Regions from separate parts of the Massilia sp. UBA6681 genome, predicted to be linked through region 1. Evidence: predicted binding sites of a transcription regulator. Region 1 holds the regulator's gene; each other region holds the start of a gene.
The links. The regulator sigma-54, encoded in region 1, starts transcription at its own class of promoters, with help from an activator protein. The targets are predictions, from matches to a motif close to TGGCANGNAANCTGCTTT.
Positions count from the first base shown of each region.

Region 2: a site for sigma-54 is predicted at 1,581-1,598, ahead of B2R83_RS09560 (PEP-CTERM sorting domain-containing protein). Genes of this name have one in related genera too.
Region 3: a site for sigma-54 is predicted at 1,559-1,576, ahead of B2R83_RS18445 (PEP-CTERM sorting domain-containing protein). Genes of this name have one in related genera too.

Region 1 covers NZ_DKJX01000031.1:3,695-6,966, reverse strand. The annotation lists gene lptB (LPS export ABC transporter ATP-binding protein) at 1-688, shown strand, start outside; gene B2R83_RS04095 (RNA polymerase factor sigma-54) at 704-2,176, shown strand; gene hpf (ribosome hibernation-promoting factor, HPF/YfiA family) at 2,234-2,587, shown strand; gene B2R83_RS04085 (enoyl-CoA hydratase/isomerase family protein) at 2,731-3,272, shown strand, end outside.
Region 2 covers NZ_DKJX01000057.1:3,811-7,082, forward strand. The annotation lists gene B2R83_RS09550 (undecaprenyl-diphosphate phosphatase) at 1-208, opposite strand, end outside; gene B2R83_RS09555 (hypothetical protein) at 452-862, shown strand; gene B2R83_RS09560 (PEP-CTERM sorting domain-containing protein) at 922-1,533, opposite strand; gene B2R83_RS09565 (hypothetical protein) at 1,809-1,955, shown strand; gene B2R83_RS09570 (YkgJ family cysteine cluster protein) at 1,952-2,206, opposite strand; gene B2R83_RS09575 (SDR family oxidoreductase) at 2,326-3,210, shown strand.
Region 3 covers NZ_DKJX01000098.1:129,072-132,343, forward strand. The annotation lists gene B2R83_RS18440 (c-type cytochrome) at 1-818, shown strand, start outside; gene B2R83_RS18445 (PEP-CTERM sorting domain-containing protein) at 889-1,527, opposite strand; gene B2R83_RS18450 (right-handed parallel beta-helix repeat-containing protein) at 2,013-3,272, shown strand, end outside.

The DNA of each region.
Region 1 (3,272 bases):
GGTGGTGCGCGACGTGTCGCTGCAGGTGGAATGCGGCGAAGTGGTGGGCCTGCTCGGCCCCAACGGCGCCGGCAAGACCACCTCCTTCTACATGATCGTCGGCCTGGTGCCCTCGGACGCCGGCACCATCGACATCAACGGCACCGACATCTCGAGCCTGCCGATCCACCGCCGTGCGGTGCTGGGCCTGTCCTACCTGCCGCAGGAAGCCTCGGTGTTCCGCAAGCTGACGGTGGAGGAGAACATCCGCGCCGTGCTGGAACTGCAGCGCGTGGACGGCAAGCCGCTCACCCGCGACCAGATCAGCGAGCGCCTCGACACCCTGCTGGCCGAACTGCAGATCGAGAAGCTGCGCGAGAACCCGGCGCTGTCGCTGTCGGGCGGCGAACGGCGCCGCGTCGAGATCGCGCGGGCGCTCGCGACCAACCCGCGCTTCGTGCTGCTCGACGAACCCTTCGCCGGCGTCGACCCGATCGCGGTGATCGAGATCCAGCGCATCGTGCGCTTCCTGAAGGAGCGCAACATCGGCGTCCTGATCACCGACCACAACGTGCGCGAGACGCTCGGCATCTGCGACCGCGCCTACATCATCAACCAGGGGGCGGTGCTGGCCTCGGGCCGCCCTGACGACATCATCGCCAACGAATCCGTACGGCGCGTGTACCTCGGCGAGCACTTCAGGATGTAATCAAGAGCACCAGGCATGAAACAGTCTCTCCAGCTACGCACTTCGCAGCACCTGGCGCTCACGCCGCAGCTGCAGCAGTCGATCCGCCTGCTGCAGCTCTCCACGCTCGAACTGCACCAGGAGATCGAGCAGATCCTGCACGACAACCCGCTGCTCGAACGGCTCGACGATCCGCTCGACCGCTCGGTGCGGCTGCTGGCGGACGGCGCGATCAATACCGCGCCGGCGAATGGCGAAGCGCCGGCGCCCCAGCCGCAGGAAGGGCAGGAGGGCGCGAAGGCCGAGCCCGAGGGCGCGGACGGCGAAGACCATGGGGAGCGTGCCGATGCCGATGCGGATTGGGGCGGCGAAGGCGGCGGCGCGCGCAGCGGCGACGACGAGGACGGCCGTCCGCAGCTGGAAGCCGACGGCATCACGCTGCGCGAGCACCTGACGGAACAGATCCGATTGAGCTGCTGCAGCCTGCGCGACCGCGCGCTGGCCGAGCTGGTGATCGATGCGCTCGACGACAACGGCTACCTGGAAGAGCCGCTCGACGACATCCATGCGCGCCTGCCGGCAGAACTCGAGATCGAGATGGACGAGCTGCGCTGCGCGCTGGCGCTGGTGCAGAGCCTGGACCCGGTGGGCGTGGGCGCGCGCAGCGCGGCCGAATGCCTGGCCCTGCAGATCCGCCGCATGCCGGGCGTGCCCCTGGTGACGCGGCGCCTTGCCTTGAAGATCGTCGAAGGCTACCTGACCTGGTTCGCGCAGCGCGAATACACCAAGCTGAAAAAGGCGCTCGACTGCGACGACGAAGACCTGCGCGAAGTGCAGGCCGTGGTCCGCCAATGCAATCCACATCCCGGCGCGGCCTTCGGTTCGGGGGTATCCGACTACGTGGTGCCGGACGTGATCGTGCGCCGCGCCAAGAACGGCTGGCAGGTGTCGCTGAACCCCGACGTCATGCCCAAGCTGCGCGTGAACTCGCTGTATGCGAACCTGCTCAAGCAGGGCAAGAGCGAAAGCCAGATGGGCGCGCAGCTGCAGGAAGCCAAGTGGCTCATCAAGAACATGCGCCAGCGCTTCGACACGATCCTGCGTGTTGCCGAGGCAATCGTCGAGCGCCAGCGCAACTTTTTCAGCCACGGCGCGGTTGCCATGCGCCCTCTTGTTTTGCGTGAGATAGCTGATACACTAGGCCTACACGAGAGCACGATCTCGCGTGTAACCACGCAGAAATACATGCTGACCCCGCACGGCATGTTCGAGCTGAAGTACTTCTTCGGAAGCCACGTCGCCACCGAAGCGGGGGGAGAAGCCTCCTCGACGGCGATCCGCGCGCTTATTGCGCAATTGACAGGAGCAGAAGACCCTAGGAATCCTCTATCCGACAGCAAGATCGCGGAGATGCTCGGGGAACAAGGTATGGTCATTGCGCGCCGGACGGTTGCCAAATACCGCGAAGCGCTCAAGATTCCTCCCGTCAGCCTCCGTAAATCCCTGTAAAGCACTGCCCACTCTCACCTTGTGGCGCGGGCAGGGCACCTTCCCAAAGGAGTGTGTATGAACCTCACAATCAGCGGCCACCATCTCGAAGTCACACCCGCCATCCGTGAATACGTTCAGAATAAGCTCGAGCGCATCACCCGCCATTTCGACCACGTGATCGACACCCACGTGTTCCTCGCCATCGATAACCTCACTGAAAAAGAAAAACGGCAAAAGGCCGAGATCAACCTACAGGTATCGGGCAAGATTCTGCATGTGGCGAGTGCTGCGCAAGATCTGTATGCGGCCATCGACACCTTGATGGACAGGTTGGACAGGCAGGTTCTGAAACACAAATCCATGCTGCAAAATCATAACCACGTGGCGCACAAGCGCCTTCCGGACAACGGAGAAGCCGCTGCCGCGTAATTCATACGGGTAGCCGCAAAACACAGCAAGGGCGTCTGAGGGGACGCCCTTTTTGCTTTTGTACAATACCTGTTACTTTTCTACGCTTCCGTTTGTACAAATGTTCTGTAGAATGCATGTCTTTTCGATCACAGAATACCATCATGACCGATACCGTCCTGACCCGCGTTGCCAACCGCACCGGCGTCATCACGCTCGACCGGCCGAAGGCGCTGAACTCCCTCTCGCTCGACATGGTGCGCGCCCTGAGCGCCATCCTGCTGCAATGGAAGGATGACGCGGGCATCGACGCGGTGGTCATCACCAGCAGCAGCGAGAAGGCCTTGTGCGCCGGCGGCGATATCCGCTTCTTCCACGAGATGGGCCACGTCGGCCCGATGGGCGGCAGCGCGCTGCTGGAAGACTTCTTCACCGAAGAATACGCACTGAACCACCTGATCCACTTCTACCCGAAGCCCTACATCGCCGTGATGGATGGCGTGGTGATGGGCGGCGGCATGGGCATCGCCCAGGGCGGCCCTGGCTGCGGCCTGCGCATCGTGACCGACCGCACCAAGATGGCGATGCCCGAGGTGAACATTGGCCTGTTCCCGGACGTCGGCGGCAGCCACTTCCTGTCGCATGCGCCGGGCCAGCTGGGCCAGTACCTGGGCCTGACCGGCCTGACCATCGGCGCGGCCGATGC
Region 2 (3,272 bases), on a different contig from region 1:
CGCGGGCGATGCGCTCGCGGTATTCCCAGACCACCGCCAGCATGGCGCCGGCCTGGATCACGATCTTGAACACGACCGACTTCGGGCCGGTGAAGTCGAGCAGGCTGCCCATGAGGATCAGGTGGCCGGTGGAGGAAATCGGAAGGAACTCGGTGAAGCCTTCGACCAGGCCCATGATGATCGCCTTGACGGCGAGAAGAATGTCCATGAATGCGTTAGTGTGAGAGCGGCTGAATGCGGATGCTGTCGGGATATCCCGTGGAAGGTACGGCGGGGCCGAAGCTTAACATGATTGCAACAGGCGACGTCGCCCGCTGTGTCCGGTGCAAGATTGTACCGCGCCGAGGTTGCCGCAGGGTTAGCTCATCGCCATGACGGCAAAATTCTTCCGTGCGCCGCCAGCCCGAACGCGTGCTACACTGGACCGCATGCGTATTCCTGACTCAACCGCATGAGTATCTTTGTTGTCCTGATCCTTGCTGCGCTCGCCTGGGCGGCATTCCACGGTTGGCAAAGCCCCAACTCCCTGCGTTACCGTCCCTGCCAGGGCCGGGCCTGGCGCAATACCTTCCCTACCGCATCGCGGAAGGACATCCGCGATTTCCTGTCCGTCTTCGTGTCATCCTTTTCCTTTCGCGAAAGCGAGCGGCTGCACTTCCGTCCCGACGACGAAGTGCTCGGCATCTACCGCGAGGTGAACCCGACGCGCTGGCTGCCGGACGCGCAGGAATTCGAGACGCTGGCGAAGGCGCTGCGCGAGCGCTACGGCCTGCGGCTCGACGACATCTGGCACGAAGGGATGACGCTGGGCGGGCTGTTCCAGCGCGTGCAGCAGGCGCGCGGCAAGAGCGCTGCAGCCTGAGCAATGCACAATAAAAAAGCGAAGCGTTCCCGCTTCGCTTTTTCGGCATACCTGCCCGGTCAGTGCGGTTTGCGACGGCGCACCAGCCCCAGTCCGCCGAGGGCAATACCAAACAGGGCCATGCTGGCGGGCTCGGGCACGGCAGTGCCGTACACATCGAGTTTGGCCGAGTACAGCGTGAAATTATGCGGGCCAAGACCCTCTTCCGAGAACCACAGGAACAGCTGCTTGTTTGCGGCGATCTGGCTGAACACATCTGCCTGGCTCGGCCGTAGTGTGAATGTTTGCGACACAGGGCCCGTCTTGCGATCCATCGTTTGCTTGGTATTGCTGCCGTGGGTCGCCGAGTCGGCAAACCTGACACGCCACAGTTCGGTCAAGGCATTGGTCGCTCCAAAACTCAGGGTCAGTTCAAGCCGGTCGAGGCTCTCATAGTTGAGCGAACTGAAATCAAAGATGTCATAGAAGCGCTGGCAGTTACTCCCGTCCTTGACGGTGACGGAATTGGTATTGAGCGTGTCGCAGGAGCCAGCCGGCATGCTGGCTGGCGTCGATGCGCTGCTGCCATAGGTCCTGCTAATCGAACCCAATTGAACGACCGCAGCGCTAGCGCTGGAGATCGTCGTGGTCAACAGCAGGGCGGCAATCGAGGCTTTCAGTATATTTTTCATTTGTCTCTCCCATGGGTAGTTAACTTCCTTTTACAACCCCGGAGTGATATGCAATTTGCATGCCAACAATATGTTTTAGAGAGAAGTAAGTAAGACCCGCGCTTTGCATTTGTGAAAATGTAAAGTTTCTCGACAAGAAGCTATTGCTTTAGGAAGAGCGCATACCGCTGCCCTCAGGCTTGTCTTTTGCTATCTCAGCGATATGTTGAGGCAATGCTCAAACAGAAACTGAACTGGAGACGGCCGCTGTTCTATGTTTGCTGCCGATCTTTTTCGTGATGGCCTTCCTCGGCTTTCCACTGCCCGTCGCGCCGCCGCCGGCCACCAAGCCGGCGGTCGAGCATGCGACCGTGATCAAGAAGAAGAAAAAACGCATCGGGCTGGTCATGCCCGAACAAGACGATTCCAGCAAAACGACCTAGGGTGCGGTCGCACGCTCCAGTTCATCCAGCCAGCGGATCGCCTGCTCGCGGCTGTCCCCGCACATTTCCCTTGATGGCTGCAGCCCGCCGCAGAAAGCCGGTCGCTCGGGCCGGCCGAAGATCAGGCAGCGATTGTCCTCGCCCAGCTGCACGCAGCGCACGCCGGCCGGCTTGCCGTCGGGCATGCCCGGAATCGGGCTGGTGATCGAGGGCGCGGTGCAGCAGGCGCCGCAGTTGCTTCTACACTGCATGGTGGAGGGAAGGACACAAGGAAGGGCAGCAGTATAGCGCCGCGGCGCTCATGGCGGGCGCGTCGCCCGCCGGTTTCCTGCTACGTTGTTGTCATCCCACAGCACAAGCAGGAGGCCCCATGTCCAGTCCCCTCAAACCCCTGAACCGCCAGGTCGTCGTGATCACCGGCGCCTCGAGCGGCATCGGCCTGGCCACCGCGCAGGAAGCGGGCAAGCAGGGCGCCAAGCTGGTGCTGGCCGCGCGCGGGGCCGACGTGCTCGAGGCGGTCGTGCAGGGGCTGGTCGAGAACGGCTTCGATGCCATTGCGGTGGTGGCCGACGTCGCCGAGCGCGCCCAGGTCGAGCGTATCGCGCAGGTCGCGATCGAGCGCTACGGCCGCATCGATACCTGGATCAACAATGCCGGCGGCACCATCTACGGCCGCCTCGACCAGGTATCCGAGGAAGACAGCCGGCGCCTGTTCGACATCAATTTCTGGGGCATGGTGCATGGCTCGCTGGTGGCGCTGCCGCACCTCGCGCGCCAGGGCGGCGCCCTGATCAACCTCGGCAGCGAAGCCTCCGAGGTAGCGATCCCGATGCAGGGCATGTATTCGGCCAGCAAGCACGCGGTGAAAGGGTTTACCGATGCGCTGCGCATCGAGGTCGAGCACATGGACGGGGCGCCGGTGTCGATCACGCTGATCGAGCCGACCGCCGTCGACACGCCACTGCCCCAGCATGCCCGCAATTACATGGACTGCGAACCGAAGCTGCCGTCGCCCCAGGTCGACCCGCACGAGGTGGCTGCCGCCATCCTGCATGCGGCCGTGGTGCCGATGCGCACGGTGCGGGTCGGCATGATGGCCGAGATCGACGTGCTGATGGAAAAGATCGTCCCCGGCCTGACCGACCGCCTGTCGGTATTCCAGGTGCCGCGCCAGCAGCAGGACGCACCGCCGCGCAACCCGGATGGCGCCTTGTATGCATCGCGAGCAAACGGGCGCATTTACGGACCTTCATGAAAGCATGAAATCACGTAAATACCTGTTTATATTGACAGTTTTGGTAAGGATTGCTTGACTGC
Region 3 (3,272 bases), on a different contig from region 1:
TCCTGGTCATTGTCATTGGTATCATCCTACTCGTCGTCTTTGCCACCAGCGACCGCCTGACCGGCGCCGGCACCGACAGCCAGGCCAGCGGCGCAGTCGAAAGCCGTATCCGCCCACTGGCCGATGCAGGCTTCACCCTGGTGGATGCCAACGCCCCGCGGGTGCTCCAGGCCGGCGCTGCCGTGTATGCCGCCGTCTGCGCCGCCTGCCACGACAGCGGCGCCGCGGGCGCTCCCAAGACCGGTGACACCGGCTCCTGGTCCGCACGTCTCGGCCAGGGTTACGACACCCTGGTGAAACACGCGATCGAAGGCATCCGCGCCATGCCTGCCAAGGGCGGCAATCCGGACCTCGACGATGTCGAAGTCGCGCGCGCCGTCGTCTTCATGACCAACAAGAGTGGCGCCAGCTTCAAGGAACCTGCGGTCCCCGCCCCTGCCGCCGCACCGGCCGCCACGGCCACCGCAGCCGCACCGGCTGCAGAAGCGGCCACCCCGCCGGCCGCACCGGCCGCTGCTGCGGCGCCTGCGGCAGCACCTGCGGCGGCCGCGCCGGCAGTCGCCAGCGCCGACGCCGGCAAGAACGTCTTCAATACGGCCTGCATCGCCTGCCATGGCGCCGGCATCGCCGGTGCTCCCAAGCTGGGCGACAAGGCGGCATGGACGGCACGCGTGGCGCAGGGCAATCCTGTCCTGTACGAACACGCCATCAAGGGTTTCCAGGGGAAAGCCGGCGTCATGCCGCCGAAAGGCGGCGCCGCCGTCAGCGATGCCGACGTCAAGGCTGCCGTCGACTACATGGTCGCTGCCGTCAAATAAAACAAACAAGGCGGCACGAGCCGCCCTTGTTGCATGAGGCATGTCGCGCCTGCTGGCCGACATGCTTTTTTTACGCGCGCTTGCGCCTACGTGCGGCGACCAATGCCAGCAGGCCGATTCCGCTCAGCAGCACGATGCCCGGCTCCGGTACGTCGAGCTCGGTGCTGACCAGGAACTGGAACGAGATCGTCTGTACGTTCTTGCCACCGATTCCTTCGATACCGACCAGTTCAAAGTCGTTGGGGAAAAAGCCGTCCCATGGGTTGGGCTGGCTAACCTGGGAAACCAGGTTCTCGGTATTGTCGACCAAGTTGCCGCCCGGCTGGAGAAAGCTGATGCGGGCGTCGACGAGCCGGACCGGCATCAGCAGGTCGAGGCCGTCATTGAAAATGCCGATGCCGAGCAGCGCCACGTCGTCGATCGCGGGGAACAGATCACGGTCGGCAGACAGCGTAATGATGATCAGGCTGCGCGTTGAATCCACCTCGGTTTCGGTTTCGTTCACAACCAGGAAGCCGCCCGCACGCGGGATGGCTTCCGGCCTGCCATCGAAACGGAAGATACCCGCGACATCATTACCGCTTTCCGTCCCGCCGACGTAAACGGAATACGTCGTGTCACTTGCAACGATCGGTGCCGCACTGGCCGGTGCCGCCAGGTTTGCCAAAAACATGAGCATAAAAGCAAGATTCTGCCAGTAGTTTTTCATTGCCCCTCCCGTTGTTAGCTTTGGAGGATGCAAAGCAAACAACATGCCTGCCGAGAAAAAGCGCGATAAATCAAAAGGCTTCCTGCTCTTCCATTCGTACGCTGCCTATTCTGTAAAAAACCCCGACACTTATTGCAAATTAAACATAATTATAAATGTATAAACATAACTTCAAGTTTGTGTCAACCTGCTAAGCGCTAAGTAATGTTTCCCAATGTATCGAAACTGTTTGTCAGCTTTACAGCAAGGCCAGAAGGCATGCGCTCCGACTATGGCAATCAAATTTGCCAAAAAACAGGAAAGATGCCAGCAAATTGCAGCACGATCACAACACATTTATAGGCAATGGAAATTCCTGCGAGAACCGATTTCCCTAGGAAAGTGTTGTGTACAGACGATTTTTCTTACAATTGGTTACGCATTTTCCTGTTCGCATCATATACTCTGGAACAAATGTGTCGCTAAGAAATTTCCTACAGACACAAATGTTAGCCAAAAGACTAGAGGATTTTATGCGTCAACTCCGCCTTACCTTCACCCGAACCGCACTCGCGTTGGCATGCGCTGCCGCCGTGGCGCCGGTGTCGGCTGCTACCCTCTCCGTCGGCGCAGGGAAAACATATGCTCGCCCTTGCCAGGCGTTTGCTGCCGCTAAAAGCGGCGATATCGTTGAAATCACAGGCAATGCTACCTATAGCGGCGACGTGTGCGGTATCAGCGTCAGCAACTTGACCATCCGCGGCGTCAACGGCCGTCCAAAAATCGATGCTGCGGGCAAGAATGCCATGGGCAAAGGCATCTGGGTCGTCAGCGGCAACAACGTCGTGATCGAGAACGTCGAGATGTACGGCGCCAAGGTGCCCGACCAGAATGGCGCTGCATTGCGCCTCGAAGGCACTAACTTCACGCTGCGCAATTCCTATCTGCACGACAACGAGAACGGGATCCTGACCGGCGCGAATACCAGCAGCAACATCCTTGTCGAGTATTCGGAATTTGCGCGCAATGGCTATGGCACCGGCTATACCCACAACCTGTACATCGGCAACGTCGGCAGTCTGACCTTCCGCTACAACTACTCGCATGATGCACACGTCGGCCACAACCTGAAGTCGCGCGCGCGCATTAACACGATCGCCTATAACCGCTTCTCGAGCACGCCAGCGGGCCAGGATGGTTCGCGCAAACCAAGCTACGAGGTCAACCTGCCGAACGCCGGTACCGCCTATGTCATCGGCAACATCATCCAGCAGCCGGCCAGCCACAACAATCCAGCTATGCTGACCTTTGGCGAAGAAGGTGCGAGTAACCCGACTCAGGACCTGTACGTCATCAACAATACCTTCTTGAATGAAGACAGCTCGCGCGGCACCTTCATCATGATCGGTAGCGGGGTGACCAAGCCGGCCCTGATCCAGAATAATATCTTCGGCGGCGTCGGCACGATGTCGTCCCAGGCCAGCGCCATCAAGAAGACCAACTATGCTTCTCTCGCACCTGCATTCGTCAACCGTGCAGCCTACGACTTGCGTCCGACATCGGCCGGACTGGTCATCGATGCAGGCTCGGATCCGGGCAATAGTGCTGCCGGCGTGTCCCTGAAGCCGGCCGGGCAATACCGCCATGTGGCAGCTTCCGAAACCCGTCCGGCAGGTAGCCTGGATATCGGCGCCTACGAAGCCGGGACTGCGGTGACGACGGCACCGGCACCGGCACCGGCACCGGCACCCGCCCCGGCACCCGCC